3 regions of the Arthrobacter sp. Dra40 genome follow, and region 2 is predicted to be linked to each of the others. Evidence: riboswitches for the same ligand, from Rfam matches in the RefSeq annotation. Region 2 holds a riboswitch; each other region holds the start of a gene.
The links. Region 2 has a riboswitch for cyclic di-AMP ahead of AC5RWT_RS00185 (M23 family metallopeptidase). Riboswitches for the same ligand answer to the same signal wherever they lie in the genome.
Positions count from the first base shown of each region.

Region 1: it holds a riboswitch for cyclic di-AMP, as region 2 does, so the genes downstream of both, AC5RWT_RS18950 (M23 family metallopeptidase) here and AC5RWT_RS00185 (M23 family metallopeptidase) in region 2, are expected to answer to the same signal.
Region 3: it holds a riboswitch for cyclic di-AMP, as region 2 does, so the genes downstream of both, AC5RWT_RS19200 (C40 family peptidase) here and AC5RWT_RS00185 (M23 family metallopeptidase) in region 2, are expected to answer to the same signal.

Region 1 is NZ_JBNHHB010000051.1:648-6,793, reverse strand. It holds gene AC5RWT_RS18970 (MarR family winged helix-turn-helix transcriptional regulator) at 1-256, shown strand, start outside; gene AC5RWT_RS18965 (MDR family MFS transporter) at 474-2,117, shown strand; gene AC5RWT_RS18960 (very short patch repair endonuclease) at 2,274-2,702, opposite strand; gene AC5RWT_RS18955 (aldo/keto reductase) at 2,971-3,915, shown strand; gene AC5RWT_RS18950 (M23 family metallopeptidase) at 4,046-4,966, opposite strand; cyclic di-AMP (ydaO/yuaA leader) riboswitch at 4,971-5,160, opposite strand; gene AC5RWT_RS18945 (HNH endonuclease) at 5,310-5,924, opposite strand; gene AC5RWT_RS18940 (GlcG/HbpS family heme-binding protein) at 6,014-6,146, opposite strand, start outside.
Region 2 is NZ_JBNHHB010000001.1:37,773-43,918, reverse strand. It holds gene AC5RWT_RS00205 (FAD-binding dehydrogenase) at 1-286, opposite strand, end outside; gene AC5RWT_RS00200 (hypothetical protein) at 448-639, shown strand; gene AC5RWT_RS00195 (GlcG/HbpS family heme-binding protein) at 673-1,074, shown strand; gene AC5RWT_RS00190 (HNH endonuclease) at 1,167-1,781, shown strand; cyclic di-AMP (ydaO/yuaA leader) riboswitch at 1,978-2,151, shown strand; gene AC5RWT_RS00185 (M23 family metallopeptidase) at 2,155-3,060, shown strand; gene AC5RWT_RS00180 (aldo/keto reductase) at 3,183-4,127, opposite strand; gene AC5RWT_RS00175 (very short patch repair endonuclease) at 4,335-4,763, shown strand; gene AC5RWT_RS00170 (MFS transporter) at 4,915-6,146, opposite strand, start outside.
Region 3 is NZ_JBNHHB010000052.1:19,202-25,347, reverse strand. It holds gene AC5RWT_RS19200 (C40 family peptidase) at 177-1,067, opposite strand; cyclic di-AMP (ydaO/yuaA leader) riboswitch at 1,071-1,236, opposite strand; gene AC5RWT_RS19195 (LysR substrate-binding domain-containing protein) at 1,488-2,420, shown strand; gene AC5RWT_RS19190 (MFS transporter) at 2,557-3,918, opposite strand; gene AC5RWT_RS19185 (MBL fold metallo-hydrolase) at 3,915-4,991, opposite strand; gene AC5RWT_RS19180 (aldehyde dehydrogenase family protein) at 5,344-6,146, shown strand, end outside.

The sequences.
Region 1 (6,146 bases), on a different contig from region 2:
TTCCGGGTTCGTGTCGCGGCGCCCGCATCCCGACGACGGCAGGGCGTCGTTGATCTCGCTGTCCGCGGACGGCGAGGCCAGCATGCGGGCCGAGGCGTTGCGCCGGGCCGCCCTCATGCAGAACATGCTCGGCGACTGGACCGAAGACCAAGCCCGGTCCGCCATTACTGCTGTCAGCCGCCTCGCCGAAGCCCTCCATGCATCAATCCTGTCAACGAAGCCGGGAACCCGCCGCTACGAACCAGCAGGAGTCTGATCCATTGCACAAACCCACATCACACGCGTCTGCGCCCGGCGCGCTCCTTGAGGACGGTACTCCCGACAGGTCCTCGGCACGCGCCGGATCTGTGCCGGCCGGCCCGTCGCTCGCCGGACCCGCGCCTGCCGGCCCGTCGCTCGCCGGACCCGCGCCTGCCGGCCCGTCGCTCGCCGGACCCGCGCCTGCCGGACCCGCGCCTGCCGACGGTGACCTGATGAGCCACCGGCAGATCCTGCAGGTCCTCACTGGCCTGCTGGCCGCTTTGTTCACAGCCATGCTCTCCAGCACGATCGTGGGCAACGCCCTGCCCACGATCATCGCTGATCTGCACGGCACCCAAACAGACTTCGCGTGGGTCGTGACGGCCGCGCTGCTGGCGAACGCCGCGACCACGCCAATCTGGGGCAAGTTCGCGGACCTGTACAACAAGAAGCTGCTGGTCCAGCTGTCCATCGTCATCTTCGTGGCAGGGTCGGTTTTGGCCGGGTTCGCTCCGGACATGACCACCCTGCTGGCTGCCCGGGTGGTCCAGGGCACCGCGATGGGCGGCCTCACTGCCCTGGTCCAGGCGATCATCGGCACCGTTATCCCGCCGCGCGAACGCGGCCGGTACGCGGGCTTGATGGGTGCAGTGATGGCGGTGGCCACCGCAGGTGGCCCATTGTTGGGCGGCTTCATCGTTGACAGCCCGCTCGGTTGGCGCTGGACCTTCTTCGTCTGTGTCCCGCTGGCCGTCATCGCCTTGTTCATGCTGCAGAAAACGTTGAAGATCGGCCATGAACGACGGCAGGTCAAGATTGATTGGCTCGGTTCCGTCCTGCTGACGGCCGGCGTGTCCATCCTGCTGATCTGGGTTTCCTTCGCCGGCCAACCCGGCTACTACGACTGGCTCTCCGGAACCAGCGCGCTCCTGGTGGGCATCGGCGTCGTGCTTCTGGTGCTGTTGGTGTGGGTCGAGTCCAAGGCGTCCCAGCCGATCATTCCGCTGAAAATCATCACCGAACGCACCACCGCGCTGTCCATCATCGCTTCCATCTCCGTGGGCGTGGCCCTGTTCGGCTCCACCACGTTTGTGGGTCAGTACTTCCAGGTGGCCCGCGGAGCGACCCCGACCGAGGCCGGTCTGCTGATGCTGCCGATGATCGCCGGCAACCTGATCGGCGCCACCGTCTCGGGCCAACTGATCACCCGCTTCGGCAAATGGAAGCGCTACCTGGTCATCGGAGCCGTCCTGGTGATCGGCGGCACCGGTCTGGCCGGTACCCTGGACCACCAGACGGAGTTGTGGAAGGCCGGCATTTATCTGTTCGTGCTCGGTTTGGGCATGGGGCTGCTGATGCAGAACCTGGTGCTCGGAGTGCAGAACACCGTGCGCGCCAAGGACATCGGCGCAGCCAGTGCCTCCGTGGCCTTCTTCCGCTCCTTCGGCGGCGCCATCGGCGTATCCGTGCTGGGGGCCGTGCTCGCCGGTCGGGTCAACACCCTGGCCACGGGCGGCATGAAGGAGGCCGGTATCCCGGTATCGGGCGAAGGGACCGGTGCCACCCTGGATCTGGCGGCCTTGCCGCCGGCCGCCGCGGACGTCATGCGGGAGGCCTATGGGGACGCGACCGCCCTGATCTTCCAAATTTCCGCCGCCATTGCCGTGGTAGCGCTGATTGCGGTGCTGTTCATCAAGGAGCGGCCGCTGCGCCGCACCATTGACATCAAGCCGACCAGCGGGAGTCCAGTGGAGCCCGGCCTGGTCGGCGGGGCGGAACCGGTCATGACAGGCTCCGTCGCGGTGGTTCCTGCGGGCGCCCAGCGCACACACACCGGGCCGCAGGACGTGAGCCCGGGCGCGGAACACGGAAAATAACGACGACGGATCGCCGCGTCTTCGGTAATTCCCATTAGAGGCGCGGCGGTCCTTCTCCGCGTGGGCGGTGCGGGCCACGGTGCCCGGGCGGTAGGGCGGTACGGGCCCTGGTCCGTGGGACCCGGGCCATGGGCGAGCAGGGGTTCTCTGGGCCGTTCAGACCAGGAACGCGACCAGCCTGTCCTCAAGCGCAGCAAGGTCGTCGGCTTTCTTGAACTCGCACTCCCATACCGTGAGCACCTGCCAGCCGGCTTCCTGCAGAGCTGCCCGTTGGGTTTCGTCCCGCGCAGCCGTGCGCGACCGCTTGGTGGCCCAGAACTCGGCGTTCGACGTGGGTGCGTGCTGGCCGGCCTTGCAGTCATGGGCATGCCAGAAGCAGCCGTTGACGAAGATGACCTTGCGCCGTCCCGCGAAGACCAGATCCGGTTTACCCGGCAGTTTTTTGCCAGCCGCGCTGCCGTGCAGGCGGTAGCGGTACCCTCGCGCATGCAGCAGTTTGCGGACCACAAGTTCGGGTTTGGTGTTCTTGCCGCGGATCTTGGCCATGTTCACGCTGCGCTGCTGCGGGGTCAACGAGTCGGCCATGCTTAAAGACTAGGCGGACCGGCCGTATGAGCGTAACGCCGTTCGCCTCGCGCTCGGACACCTCTGACCACCAGCCATGGTCCCGCGCGACAGCCTCTGATGTGGTCCATCGGGCCACCATGCGCCGTGTTTTGCATCACTCGTGAGGGGCGAGTGGCTAAGCCGGGCGGGCACGTGAGCCTTTGAGCGTCAAGGGAATGCGGCTGCCGCTGCTACGTTAAACGATAAAGCGGCGACAGGCCGCACTGCCCTTTCGAAAGGACCTTCGATGCGCTTGATCGGCACTTCGGACATCAAGATCTTCCCGCTCGCACTGGGGGGTAACACCTTTGGCTGGACCTCCGACGAGTCCGGCTCACAGCAGGTGCTCGATGCCTTCACCGAGGCCGGCGGCAACTTCATTGACACCGCGGACAGCTACTCCGCATGGGTTCCGGGAAACCGCGGGGGCGAATCCGAGGAGATCATCGGCCGCTGGATGGCGGACCGGAAAAACCGCGAATCGGTGGTCATTGCCACCAAGGTCGGCGGACATCCCGAGCTCCAGGGGCTGTCAGCGGTGAATATTGCTGCTGCGGCCGAGGCATCGCTGCAGCGACTGGACACCGATTACATCGACCTCTACTACGCCCATTACGACGACGAAAGCACGCCGCTGATCGAGGCGGCCGCCGCCTTCGACGCCCTGGTGAAGGAGGGCAAAGTCCGCCAAATCGGGCTCTCCAACCTGTCCCCGGAGCGGATTGCCCAATGGATCGACACCGCCCAGCAGAATGGCTTCGCGCTGCCCGTCGCCCTGCAGCCGCAGTACAACCTGGTGGCCCGCAAAGACTACGAACTTGGTTACGCTCCGCTGGCCCGGGAATACAACCTGTCGGTCTTCCCGTATTTCTCGCTGGCCTCCGGTTTCCTGACCGGCAAGTACAGCACGCCGGAGGACGCCGGCAGCAGTCAGCGTGGCGGCATGCTCGGCGGATACCTGACCGACGAAGGATTCGCTGTGGTCGATGCCTTGGAGGAGATCGCCGGCTCGCGCGGCATTTCCATCACGACGACGGCGCTCGCCTGGCTGCTCACCAAGCCCGGCATCACCGCACCTCTGGCAAGCGCCCGCACGCCCGAACAGCTGCCGGACCTGCTGTCGGCCCCGGATGTGGAGCTGACCGCCGACGAAGTCGCCGCCTTGGACCGCGCGTCCCAGCCCTTCGCCTGACGCCTGCCTAACGGCGCCGGCCCTCAGCACGACGGATGCCTGACGGACGGCTGACCTTAACGACGACGGCGATGCCCCACATGGGAACATCGCCGTCGTTCGAGGCGGACGCTCCGCCGCCGAGAGGTGGTTACAGCCAGCCGGCGGGATCCACGGTCTGGCCGTCCTTGACCACTTCAAAGTGCAGGTGGCAGCCAGTTGAGTTGCCGGTGGTGCCCAGCTGGCCAATGGTCTGGCCCTGGGCTACCTTCTGTCCCAGCGAGATGCCGATGGACTGGAGGTGGTTGTAGGTGGTCCGCAGGCCATTGTTGTGCTCGACCACAATACGGTTTCCGCCGCCGCCCACCTGGAAGCCAGCCTCGACGACCTTGCCGCCGTCGGATGCGTGGACCGGAGTGCCGCACGCCATCGCGTAATCAATTCCTGTGTGCAGTTCCCCGGCAGCGCCCGTAATCGGGTTCATGCGGTAACCGAACCCGGAGGTCTGGTTCATGTTCGGGATCGGGGCGGCCAGCTTGCCCGTCGAGAAGCCGGCAGTCCTGGCCTTGGCTGCTTCCGCAGCCTTCTTGGCCGCGGCTGCGTCTGCTGCCTTCTTCTTGGCTGCGGCTTCTGCCTTGGCCTTTTTCTCCGCCGCAGCCTTCTTTGCTGCCTCGGCCTTCTTGGCGGCGGCAGCCTTTTCATCGGCCTTCTTCTTCTCGGCAGATGCGGCGGCGACCTGCTCGCCTTGCTGGGCTGCCGTGCCGGCGACCTTGGCCCGGTCAAACCGGAGCTCGGCCTCCTGAGCGGCCTTGACTTCCACCGGGCTCTGCTCGGAAGCGCGCTCGGAGCCGGGTAGTTCCCCTGAGCCGCCAGCTTGGGCGACCGGCAGGGCGATGGCGGTTAGCATGCCGGCGGCAATCGACGCCACGCCGATCTTGCGGGCGATCGAGCGGGCCGCGGAGGGCGTTTCCGCACGGCGGCGGCCATTGGTGCCACTCGTGGAACGGGAGATTTGGGACAGGGTACTTGTGCGGGTGTCGGAACGGCGACGCCCGCGCTCAGGGGTGTGCACAGGGGTTTCCTCTCGTTCGCCTGCGAAGTTAGCTGTCGGATTCGAGCGAGAGTTCACTCGGTCCTGCCAGCAGTCGACCCCGAAGGCGGGCTTCGGAAAACGTGGACTGCCGTTGAGGACTTCACCCCGAGGTGCCCCCAAGCACCGCAGATGGTTCCTCCGCCCCTGCCTTCGATCTAAAGCTCGATACGTCTGGTCCGCTGGCAGGGTTCGACGGGCGGACCAGGTGCCTACCTACATAGATAAGAACATGTTCAAAAGTACCGGAGCGACACGCGGTGTTACAAACTCGTTATCAGTGTTCCTTGTCACCAGAAGTGCAGTGTGGTTGCCACTGCTACCGCTACTCCATCAGCCAGGCTGCGGTCTTCGTGCGGCCGGAGATCTCATTGCGCTCTCCGGCCCGCACGGGCACTCCGGGTGGAAAGTAGCCGAGCCGCCGTGCTTCCAACCGCTGCCGGACCACGGGCGAGGGAATCGATGTCCCTTTCTTCCGGGCGCAGCCTTCGCAGGCCGCCACGAAGTTGGACATCACCGTGGATCCGCCCTTCTTCCACGGGTAGAAGTGGTCGCCGGTGGTGGCCGGATTCGGACAACGAAGGCACCGGCCAACCTCAAGCTCGCACTGCCCGCCGGCGCGGGCCACGCCCTCGCGGCGCTGCTCCTTGGTAAACCTGCGCACTGGATCCCGCCGGCGCAGGTCGCGGGAGCGGCGGATACGGGCGGCGAAGGCCACGATCAGCAGGAGGAGGGCAGGGGGCGCGACCCAACCGACCACCGGCCAGGCCGCCATGAGCAGCACGTCGTAACCCCCGCCGCTGAGCAGTTGCCGGATCCCGGCCAGCAGACCGGTAGACCAAAGGGCTGCGAGAGTCGCGTAGACCAGCCACGCCAATGCCGCCACGAAGACCCAGAAGGTGATCCGCCGCGACCAGTAGATCATCGCCAGTTCGGACATCACCCATCACCACCGGGCTATGGCAGCCCCAGGCGGCCGGACCGGTCACATCGGCAAATCGCGACGGACCAGCCGGAGCAGCCTCAGGACTACAGCGCTGCTGCTCCCGACTCCGCGACGGACTGGTCCTGCTCGCCGGAGCCGCCGCTGACACCGATCGAACCGATGACGTGGCCATCGCGGGAGAGCGGTATGCCGCCGGCGAAGATCATGATCCGGCCG
Region 2 (6,146 bases):
AGTCCTCCGGCCGGTCGAAGCCGGCGGTGCCCAGCCAGTCCTGCCAGGCCAGCTCGACCGAATCCTTGACGCCCAGCCTCCGCTGTTCCGGCGAATCCACCAGAAACAGGCCGCCGAAGCTCCACCAGGCCTGGCCGCCCAGATTCGCTTCCGATTCCTGATCCACCAGCAGCACGTGGCGCCCGGCCTCGGTCAATTCGGCGGTGGCGACCAGCCCCGAGAGCCCGGCACCCACCACGATGACATCCGCGCCCACTATCCGGCCTGCCGCTGCGTTCGCACCCATGGGGTCCACCCTTGCGGATGGCGTTCGGGCCCACAAGGGGGCCGGGCGGAATTCGCGGGGTCGAGGGCGGGGAGATCCAACCCTAGCCAGCCCGGCGCCTCGAGGTCTACGGTGGCTCCTATCCACCCCTTGGCTCCGGTCCGGATCAGAGAGGATCCTCCATGAGCAGCAATCGAGCGGTCGCTTACAAGGAAACCGGCAAGGTCGAAGTGAGCGGTCGTGACAGGGTGCAGATCGCCAAGACGGTCAATCCGTCAGCCCTTCCCGTGGGGGATGCACCGAAGGGCTACGCGGAGTTCGGCGCCGGAGTCGCCACCCAGTGCGTGCTCAATCGCCACGATGACATCAAATAGGACCGCCCCGCGGCCTTCGATCAAGGAGGAAACATGGACACTGTCACTCTGGAAGATGCGCGCCGGGTCATTGCCGCCGCGGAGGCCAAGGCAGCGGAGATCGGCCAGCCGATGAACATTGCCGTGGCCGACGCCGGTGGGAACCTGGTCTCGCATGTGCGGATGGACGGGGCTTGGCTGGGCAGCATCGACATCTCGATCAACAAGGCCTTCACATCCCGGGCATTCGACATCCAGACCAAGGACCTGGGCGACAACGCCCAGCCGGGCAATCAGTTCTACGGTATCCACGCCAGCAACCACGGACGGATCATGATCTTCGCCGGCGGCCTTCCGCTTTCCCGCGACGGCCAGGTGGTGGGGTCGATTGGCGTCAGCGGCGGCTCCGGCGAGCAGGACCAGTCCGTGGCCGAGGCTGGAGCGGCCGCGTTGTAGGCGGGGCTGGTTCGGGCGAGGAATTCACAGGGTGCCTCGGCTAGCCTAGGCGGCGGATGGACTGGCGGAGCTGGGGGACTTCGGATGGGCAGATGTCTGAACTGGGGATGATCTACTGGTCGCGGCGGATCACGCTGTGGGCCTTGGTCGCGGCCTTGGCGTGGCTGGCCTATGCAGTGGTCTCGGCGCTCCTGGGTACCGAGCTGCTGCAAGGGATCCGGCAGCTTTTCACGGGCGGCGCCCCCGCGGCGTTACTCCAGGCGGCTTGGCCTGTGCTGGGCTGGATCGGAGCGCCTGTCCTTGTCTTGGTGGCAGTCGCCGTTGCCGTACGCATCCGCCGCTCCCGCGATGTGCGCCGCAGGGATCCGCTGCGCACATTTAACCGGCAGCAACGCCGCGAAGGGCTGGCGCGTGCCGGCGGCCAGTGCGAACTGGAGGTTGGGCCGCACCGCCGTTGCCCCAACCCGGCCACCACCGGCGACCACTTCTTCCCTTGGAAGAAAGGCGGGGCCACCGTGATGACCAATTTCGTGGCGGCCTGCGCAAGCTGCGACCGGCGCAAGGGCACATCGATTCCCTCGCCACAGTCCCGGCAGCAGCTGGAGGAACGGCGGCGCAGCTACTTTCCGGCCGGCGTTCCGGTTCAGGCCGGCGAGCGCAATGAGATTTCCGGCCGCACGCACACAGCTGCCTGGTTGATGGGCTGAGCTACCGCTACTGGCGGTCAGACCGGCGGCCTGGACGTTGGGCGCCCCGTACCCGCTCGCAACCCTGCCGCACTCCGGGTGATAAGGAACACGGATAACGAAGTTGTAACACCGCGTGTCGCTCCCGTAAATTGGATGGTGTTCCTACTATGAAGGTGGGCGCCCGGTCCGCCCGTCGAACCCTGCCGGCGGACCGTAAGATATCGAGCTTTATGTCGAAGGCAGGGGCGGAGGAACCACGTACGGTGCTTGGGGGCACCATGGGGTGAAGTCCTCAGAGGCAGGCCGGCTTCCCGCGGCTATGCCGGCAGGACCGAGTGAACTCTCGCTCGAATCCGACAGCTAACTTCGCAGGCGCATGAGAGGAATACCTGTGAACACCCCTGTCCGCGGTCGTCGCCGTTCCGACACCCGTACGTCTCCCCTTTCCCTGATCTCTCGCGCTTTCGGCGAGCCCGAAGGCCGCCGCCGCGCAGAAGCGCCCGCCGCGGCTCACGCGGTTGCCCGCAAGGCAGGCATTGCGGCCGCAACAGCCGGCATGCTGGCCGTGATTGCCATCCCGGTCGCCCATGCAGGTGGCGCGGACGAGTTGGTTCGCGCCGATCGCGTGTCCAGCAACAGTGCGGTCAGCGTCCAAGCCACCAAGGATGCCGACCTTCGGTTCGACCGGCCCTGGGCCGCCAGCAAGGCCGCCCAGGAAGAGATCAAGGTTGCCGCCGCGTCCGCCGAGAAGAAGAAGGCGGCAGCGGACAAGAAGGCCGCAGCCGATCAGAAGGCCGCAGCGGACAAGAAGGCAAAGGCCCAGGCTGCCGCCAAGAAGAAGGCAGCCGCCATCGCTGCAGCGAAGAAGGCGGACGCAGCCAAGGCCAAGACCGCCGGCTTCGCGACCGGCAGCCTGAAGGCCCCCATTCCACACATGAAACAGACTTCCGGCTTCGGCTACCGCCTGAATCCGATCACCGGCGCGGCCGGCGAACTGCACACCGGCATCGACTACGCGATGGGCTGCGGCACCCCGGTCAACGCTTCCGACGGCGGCAAGGTGGTTGAGGCCGGCTGGCAGGTCGGCGGCGGCGGAAACCGCATTGTGGTCGAGCACCGCGGCGGCTTGAAGACCACCTACAACCACCTGCAGTCCATCGGCGTTTCGCTGGGCCAGAAGGTTGCCCAGGGCGAGCGCATCGGCGAGCTGGGCACCACCGGCAACTCCACCGGCTGCCACCTGCACTTCGAGGTTGTGAAGGACGGCCAGACCGTGGATCCGGCAGGCTGGCTCTAAACCCCACAGCAACGACGGCGGAGCTTCCGCTACCTGACGGCGATGCCCACCCCGGTGAACTGATCACAGGCGGTGGGCATCGCCGTCGCTCGTTTGAGAGTCGCTCGCTTGAGGAGGAGTGCTCAGGCGAAGGACTGCGACGCTTGGTCCAAGGCGGAAACCTCGTCGGCGGTCAGCTGCACATCCGCGGCAGCCATCAGATCCGGCAACTGCTGCGGCGTCCGGGCGCTGGCCAGCGGCGCGGTGATGCCTGGCTTGCTGAGCAGCCAGGCGAGCGCCGCCGTCGTGATGGAGATCCCGCGGGAGGAGGCGACCGTTTCCACGGCGTCCACCACTGCAAAGCCCTTGGCGGTGAGGTAATTCCCCAACATGCCGCCGCGCGCGCTGGCCTCGGCATCGTCGGTGCTGTGGTACTTGCCGGTTAGGAAGCCTGCGGCCAGGGAGAGGTAGGGGAAGACCGAGAGGTTGTGCTCCCGAGCCAACGGCGCATAACCCTGCTCGTAGTCCTTGCGGGCCACCAGGTTGTAGTGCGGCTGCAGCGCCACAGGCAGCGCGAATCCGTTTTGCTGGGCGATGGTGATCCACTCCGCGATCCGCTCCGGGGGCAGGTTGGACAGCCCGATCTGGCGGACTTTGCCCTCCTTGACCAGGGCGTCGAAGGCCGCGGCCGCCTCGATGAGCGGCGTGCCCTCGTCGTCGTAATGGGCGTAGTAAAGGTCTATGTGATCCGTGCCCAGCCGCTGTAGCGAAGCCTCCGCGGCGGCAGCGATGTTCACCGCCGACAGGCCCTGAAGCTCCGGGTGTCCACCGACTTTGGTGGCGATGACCACCGAATCACGGTTCTTCCGCTCGGCCATCCAGCGGCCAATGATGTATTCGGACTCGCCGCCAGTGTTTCCCGGAACCCAGGAGGAGTAGCTGTCCGCGGTGTCTATGAAATTGCCGCCTGCATCGGCGAAGGCATCCAGTACCTGCTGCGAGCCGGGCTCGTCGGAGGTCCAGCCGAAGGTGTTGCCGCCCAAAGCGAGCGGGAAAATCTTGAGGTCCGAAGTGCCGATCAAGCGCATCGAGAGTCCTTTCGAAAGGGAAGGGCGGCGGATCTTCGCCCGCCGCTTCAGCGTTTAAGGATAGTGTGGCGGCTGCCGTTCCGGTCGCGAATGAGAGCGCAGTCACGCGCAAAACTTCACGTTTCTTGGGCCGGCGCCCCAGTCCGGTCGCCAAACCTGCGGTGGATGGCCTCCGGCTCCTTTGTCCGTGCAACCTAGACTTAATCCATGGCTGACTCGCTGACCCCACTGCAGCGCAGCGCCAATATGGCCAAGATCCGCGGCAAAAACACCAAACCAGAGTTGCTGGTCCGGAAGCTGCTGCATGCCAGGGGTTACCGCTACCGCCTGCACGGCAGCGCCGGGAGCCAGAAGCTGCCCGGCAAACCGGATCTGGTGTTCGCGGGGCGCCGCAAGGTCATCTTCGTCAACGGCTGCTTCTGGCATGCCCACGACTGCAGGGTCGGCCAGCATGCACCTAAGTCCAACGCCGAGTTCTGGGATGCCAAACGCTCCCGGACGGCGGCCCGAGACAAGGTCCAGGAGGCGGCGCTGCAGGAGGCCGGCTGGCAGGTCCTCACCGTGTGGGAGTGTGAGTTCAAGAAGGCTGGCGATCTGGCTGCCCTCGAGGATCGGCTGGTGGAGTTTCTGGGTTGAACAGGCTCGTGGACCGGCGGTTGTGACACGATAGTCCCGCGCAATCCCGCACATCCAAGGCCGCGCACCCTAGTACTCGGGAGTTACAGCAGCCGATGCAAGAGCGCCCCGCCCCGATGGTGTCCACCAGGGGCGAGGCGCTTCGTCGTCGTTATTTTCTGCGCTCTCCGCCAGCGGCCGCATCGTGCCCGCCGCCCGTGGGCCGGGCGCCGTCAGGCCGGGCGCCGTCAGGCCGGGCGCCGTCGGCTACCGGGAGCGAACCGGTCATCACCGGTCCGGCGCCACCGACGATGCCAGGTTCCACCGGGCTCGCGGTGGTGGGCTTGATGTCGATAGTGCGGCGCAGCGGCTGTTCCTTGATGAAGAGCACGGCGATCAGCGCCACGACCGCGATGACGGCGGACAGCTGGAAGATCAGGGCCGTGCCGTCTCCGTAGGCCGACCGCATGACCTCTACAGCGGCGGGAGGCAAGGACGCGAAGTCCAGCGTGGCACCGGCACCCTCGCCGGAGACCGGGATGCCGGCCTCCTGCATTCCCGCGGTGGCCAGGGTGTTGACCCGGCCGGCGAGCACGGCGCCGAGCACGGAGACGCCGATGGCGCCGCCGAAGGAGCGGAAGAACGCCACGGAGGCGCTGGCCGCGCCGATGTCCTTGGCCCGCACGGTGTTCTGCACGCCGAGCACCAGGTTCTGCATCAACAGGCCCATGCCCAAGCCGAGCAGCAGCAGGAAGATGCCGGCCAGCCACAGCGACGTTTGATGATCCATCATGCCGGCCAGGCCGGTGCCACCGATCACCAGAATGGCCCCGATGACCAGGAAACGCTTCCATTTGCCGTAGCGGGTGATCAGCTGCCCGGAGACCGTGGCGCCGATCAGGTTGCCGGCCACCATCGGCAGCATCAGCAGGCCGGCCTCGGTCGGCGTCGCACCGCGGGCCACCTGGAAGTACTGGCCGACGAACGTGGCGGAGCCGAACATCGCCACACCCACCGAGAGGGAAGCGATGATGGACAGCGCCGTGGTGCGCTCGGTGATGATCTTCAGCGGGATGATCGGCTGGGCGGCTTTGGACTCCACCCAGACCAACGCGACCAGAAGCACGACGCCGATGCCCACCATCAGTGCGCTGGTTCCGGAGAGCCACTCATAGTGGCCGGGCTGGCCGGCGAAGGAGACCCAGATCAGCAGGATGGACACGCCTGCCGTCAACAGCACGGAGCCGAGCCAGTCGATCTTCACGTGGCGGCGGACGTGGCTCAGCTTCAACGTCTTCTGCAGCATGAACAGCGCGATGACGGCCAGCGGGACGCAGACGAAGAAGGTCCAGCGCCAGCCCAGCGGGCTGTCCACGATGAAACCGCCCAGCAGCGGGCCACCGG
Region 3 (6,146 bases), on a different contig from region 2:
GCCTATTCCCACCGCGCAGGAACCTCCACAAGACAACGACGGCGGTGCTCGCCGGGCGGGGCCGCCTCCGGTCCTTTTAAAAGAGGAGAAGCCCCGCCGGCGCAAGGCCGACGGAGCTTCCCTGTGGTCCTGGGCCGGTAGTTGGGGGAGTAACCGGACCAGGAGTCTTGGGGGTGCTACATCGTGTAGTAGCCGGTAACGGGCATGGCGTGGACGTCGTGCACCATGGTGCCCTGGCTCGGGTTCAGCGCGCTGATCATCTTGCCGTCGCCGAGGTAGATGCCCACGTGGCCGCCGCCGTTCTGCACCACCAGGTCACCCGGCTGCGGGCTGCTGGTCGGCGTCAGGACACTGCCCTGCTCCTGGCTGAGGCGGGGCAGGTCAACGCCAGCCTGGGCGTAGACCCACTGGGTGAAGCCGGAGCAGTCCCAGCCGGCGGTGGAGGTGCCGCCCCAGACGTAGGGGGTGCCCTGGCCGGACATGGCAATGTCCACGATGCTCTTGTTGCCGCCGGTGGAGGCAACCGAGATGTTGGCGCTGGCCAGCGAGACCGTGGCCGTATCCGTCGAGGCGGCCTGCGTCGAGGAGGCGAGCTGGACTGCCTGGCCATCAACGGCCTGGCTGCCCTGCGCGGAGCCGGTCAGGGCGATCTGGTCGCCCGGGTAGATGATGGAGTACGCGCCCAGGCCGTTGATGGCCAGCACGTCCTGCACGTTCTTGCCGTACTGGGCGGCAATGGTGCCCACAGTGTCGCCCGCGACGACGGTGTGGGTGGTGGCGCCGGCAGCCGAACTGGTTACGGACGCCCGCTCCACCTCGAAGCCGGCATTCGCCGGAGCGGCAACGGTTTCCGCGGCGTCGGCGGAGCCATACGTCGGGACGTTGACCTCGGCGGCGGCGTTGGCCGGCAGGCCGGCGCCCAGCATTAGGCCTCCGGCGGCAGTGACCACGGCAGCCCCGCGACCGACGGTGCCGGCGTGGGATGAAACGGCGTTGGACAGGCCGGCAATGGCGGTGTTGCGGACCGGGGTGGCACGGTGGCGTGCGCGGTTGTTTTTGAGCAGCAAGAAATTACCTCTCCCAATGCCTGCGAGGTGAGCTGTCGGGTTCGGATGGGAGTCACCCGGCCGTGCGGCAGTGCGGCATGCACTTCGTACGGCTTAACCCCAAGAGCCCCAGAGGGGCCCGAAGAAAATGGGTCCCCCGCCTCTGCCAGATGTCTAGCGAACGAACTCGGTAAGGCTGGCAGAGCTAGGCAATACCCACCGAGGACGACGGCGCATGATCGCCGACGTGGTGATTACACTACATAACGGTTCGGTAACTGTCCAAGCCCTGATGGTTAGCTGTGGATAACCTGAAAACGGCTCCCCGCGGGCACGGCCAGCCAGCGTTTAACTACCACTGCATCAAACGCTCGACGCTACATTCGACGAACAATCCGGCCCGTCAGGCGTCCCCTCCTTGGTTACTTGTACGCTGGCGGGGTGGTGAACTTCACGCTCAAACAGCTGCAGTACTTCGTGGCAGTCGCCGATCACGGCTCGATCTCCGCGGCCGCGGCTGCCAGCCACATCTCCCAAGCGGCCATGTCACAGTCGCTGACCGACCTGGAACGGATCGTCGGCGCGCAGCTGATGGTCCGGCACCGGTCCCGCGGAATCGCGCTGACCGGTGTCGGCCAGCAGTTCCTGCGCGACGTGCGCAGCCTGGTCCGGCATGCCGACGAGGTGCAGAACAGCATCATCGAACGGCAGCAGGGACTGGTAGGCCCGCTGGCCATCGGCTGCTACAGCACGCTCTCGGCCTTTTGGGTTCCGGTCATCAGCGAACGCTTCATCAAACCCCATCCGCGGCTCACGGTGACCATGGAGGAAGGGGAAGCCGCCGAGCTGCAGCACCGGATGCAGGAGGGCTATTTGGATGCGGTGCTGACCCACACCCGGCACCTGTTGCCCGGCGTGCAGGCGCGCACGGTCAAGGAAGGCCGGCCCTATGTGCTGCTGGCTGCCGACCATCCGCTGGCTTCCCGCACCAGCATCAAACTGGAGGAACTGGCAGACGAGGACTTCGTCTCCTTGGACATCCCGACCGTGCGGGACAATCAGTTGGTCAACCTGCGGCTGTCCGGGCTGGATCCGAAGATCGCCTGGCGTTCCTCCAGTTTCGAAGCCGTCCGCGGCATGGTGGCCCGCGGCCTCGGCTACACCGTGCTGGTGCAGCGACCGCCGGGCAACCACAGCTACGACGGCCTGCCGTTGGCCACGGTGGAGATCGACGGCCCGGTCGGGCACAGCGATGTCTGCGTCGCCTACGCCAGCGTCACTCGGCCCAGCCTCAGGCTGAAGGCCTTCCTCGACTTTTGCGCGGAGGTTGGCGGCGCCGAGCCGAGCGGCTCTCGGGAGGGTACGACGGCGTAACGCGAAGTGGCGGCGCGGCGGTCGCGGCGCTGGTACCGTGCGGGCAGGCGTACGACGGCGGCCCGCTGCCTTAACGGCGACGCGGCGGCCGCTGCGCTGGGCAACGGCCGCCGTGAGGTCCGGCGTGCTGGCGGAACTACATATTTTCCGCGGTGAGGTCCTTGTCCTTGCCTTCCTTGACCCCCAGGATGCACAGCCCTGCCAGCACGAACGCGCCGGCCCAGACTGCGGCCACCAGCCATAGCTCACCGCCGGCGGCCAGGACCAGGCCGCTGGCGATCATGGGGGTGAAGCCGGCGCCCAGCGTGGAGGAGAGCTGGTAGACCAGCGAGGCACCGGTGTAGCGCATCCGGGTCGGGAACAGCTCTGCCGTAAACGCCCCGAACGGCCCGAAGATGGTGCCCTGGATGACGCCGTTGGCCAGGAACAGGCCGGTGGCGAACAGCCACAGCGTCCCGAGTTCAAGCATCCACATGATGGGGAAGGCCAGGACGGCTCCGGCCACGATGCCGATCAGCATCACCGGACGGCGGCCGAGCTTGTCACTGTGCCGGGCCGCGAACCAGATGGCCACGACGGTCAACGCCGCGCCGATCGCCTTGATGTTGAGGACGCCGGTGCGGTCGAGGCCGACCTCATCCACCACATAGGAGATGGCCCACACGGTCATCAGGCCCTGCACGGTGTAGGAGCTCATCCCCACCAGTGTGCCCATGATGACGTTCTTCGGGTATTTCGTGAGCACCTCAAGGATCGGGATCTTCTTTTCTTCGGCCTTGTCTTCCAGGGCTAGGAACAGCGGCGACTCGGCCACCTTGAGGCGTACGACCAGGCCGATGCCCACCAAGACGACGCTGATCAGGAACGGCAGCCGCCAGCCCCACGTCAGGAACTGATCGTCCGGCAGAACGGACACGGCCGAAACCGCGAGCGTGGCCAGCACCGCACCGGCGGGGCCGCCCATGTTGGCGAAACTGGCAGCGAATCCGCGGCGCTCCTTGGGCGCGTGTTCCAGGGCCATCAGCATGGCACCGCCCCACTCACCGCCGACAGCCAATCCCTGCACGATGCGCAGGACGATCAGCGCCAGCGGAGCAGCCATGCCGATCTGGGCTGTGGTCGGCAGAAGTCCGATCAGGGTGGTGGCCACGCCCATGAGCATCATGGAGGTAATCAGCACGCCCTTGCGGCCGAGCCGGTCACCGAAGTGGCCGAAGACGATGCCGCCGACCGGCCGGGCGAGGTAGCCGACGGCCAGCGTGGCGAAGGAGGCGAAGATGCCGACCGCGGGGTCCAGGTTCACGAAGAACACGGAGTTGAAAACCAGCGCCGCGGCGGTGGCGTAGAGGATGAAATCGTAGAACTCGATGGCACTGCCCAGAAAGCTGGACGCCAGAATGCGCCGCATCTCGGGAGTGTTAAGGCTGGGAACCTTCACATCCTCCGCATGTTTTCCGGGCGTAGCAGGGGCCGACGCCGTCGTCGTGTCATTGCTCATTGTGCAGTCACCATTTCATAGTGTTCGTCTCCGGTGGCTCGAGTGGCCACCGGGTCGCTGGAAGAGAAGGAGATGACGTCCAGATCGTTGGGGATCAGGAACGTGCCGTTGAAGTCCTTGCCGTGTGCTTCCCAGACCGCGTCCGGTGTGGTTCCCGGCACCAGGTGGTGCAGCGCCAAGGTGCGCGCCCCGGCGTCGTGCGCGATGTCGATGGCATCCTGGGGTGACGTGTGGGACCTGCGGTGGTGGTCGATCGACGCCCGGGCTTCGGCGGAATCGATGCTGCCGTACGCCCGCTGTACCCACTCGAAGTCAATGGCTTCGTGCAGGAGCAGGTCGGTGCCGCGGGCGAGCCGCACCAGGTTTTGGCAGGGTGCGGTGTCGCCGGAGATCGTGACCGACCCTTCGGCCGTGTCAAAGCGGAAGGCGAAGGCGGGGGCCACCGGCGGATGCTCCACCAAGGTGGCCGTCACGGTGACCAGGTCATCACGGTAGATCTCGAACGGCTCCATCCCGGCCGGCGTCGGGTTCTGATTCGGGTGGTAGCCGGTGGATTCCGGGACAACAATGTCTTCGGCCTCAAAATAATCCAGCGGCGAGGGGCGCAGGGCGTCGATTACCCGGTCATTGAGGTCGGTGGCGTACGCCTGCATCAGGTGGTGGAACATGTCCCGGGTGCCGGGCGTCGGCAGATGGGGGAAGACGGGCGACGGCGGCACCGTTGCGCGGGGGGAGGGCGGCGGCAGTTCTCCCCGGTCGCCCGGTCCGAGGATGCGGATGCTCCGCTGTCCGGGCGTCAGGGTGAAGAGGCCGAAGATCGCCAGTCCGGCCAGATCGATCGTGTGGTCGGAGTGCAGATGGGTCAGGAAGATACCGCGCAGCGAAGAAACCTGCAGGCCGGCTTTCATCAGCTGGCGGCCGACGCCGTTGCCGGCATCCACCAGATAGACGGCATCGCCGACGACGACGGCGGTGGCGATGCCGGTGCGGCGGCCGGCATTCTCACCGGTCCACCAGCGGGGACCGCCCGCCGTGCCCAGCGTGACGACGTGCGGCTTGAGGGAAGGGGTCATGGGTCGAGCTCCTAGAATCTGTCCGCCCGTGGTGCCGGCGGAACCTGAACTCCATGATGCTGCTCACATGCTCCTTCGTAAAACGGTAATAGCCAGTCAACTTAAACGGTTTTACCTATGACACGGGATGGCCAGCCCCCACGGAACGTCCTGAGCGGGCTCGCCACCTCACCGCTTGCCCTGCGCCGGTTCCGGCCCGATCCGCCCGGCCCGCCGGGCCCGACCCATTCGGCCCCCATTGTCGGAGTCCGACGGCGGGAGTAGGCTCCGGCTTAACCGGGCCGCGAGAACGGCCGGCGCTTCGGTCGCAGCCGCGGCGTGGCCCAGCCACTTCTGAGAGGAACGACGCGCCATGCCGATTACCCGTGAACTGATCATTAACGGAGAACACGTTCCGGCGGCCTCAGGCAGGACCACCGAGGACATCAACCCCTACACCGGGGACACCTTCGCCACCGTCGCTGCCGCCGGGCCCGAGGACGTCACCCGGGCCGTCGACGCGGCGTCGTCGGCCTTCGACGCCTGGGCCGCAACGCCTCCCACCCAGCGGGCGAAGATTTTCCTGAAAGCGGCCGACCTGTTTGAAGAACGGATGCAGCAGGGCATCGAACTGATGGCAGGCGAGGTAGGCGGTGTGGCGGTCTGGGCCGGGTTCAATGTCCAACTGGCCGCCAACATCCTGCGCTCGGCAGCGGCGGCCACGACCGCACCGCGCGGCGACGTCCTCGCCACCGACCTGCCGGGCAAACTTTCGCTCTCGATGCGGCAGCCCTATGGCGTGGTGGCAGCGATCTCTCCGTGGAACGCCCCATTCATCCTGGGCATGCGCGCCATGGCTATCCCGCTGGCAGTGGGTAACACGGTGGTGCTCAAACCCAGCGAGGACGCACCACTGGCCTGCGGCCTGTTCCTGGCCGACGCCTTGCTGGAGGCGGGGCTGCCGGCAGGAGTGCTCAACGTCATCACGAATGACCGCGCGGATGCGAACGACTTCGTCACAACCCTGATCTCCGACGCCCGCGTACGCAACGTGAACTTCACCGGTTCCACCAAGGTGGGACGGATCATCGGCACGCTGGCCGCGCAGAACCTGAAGCCTGCGGTGCTGGAACTGGGCGGCAAGAACTCCCTGGTGGTGCTGAAAGACGCTGACCT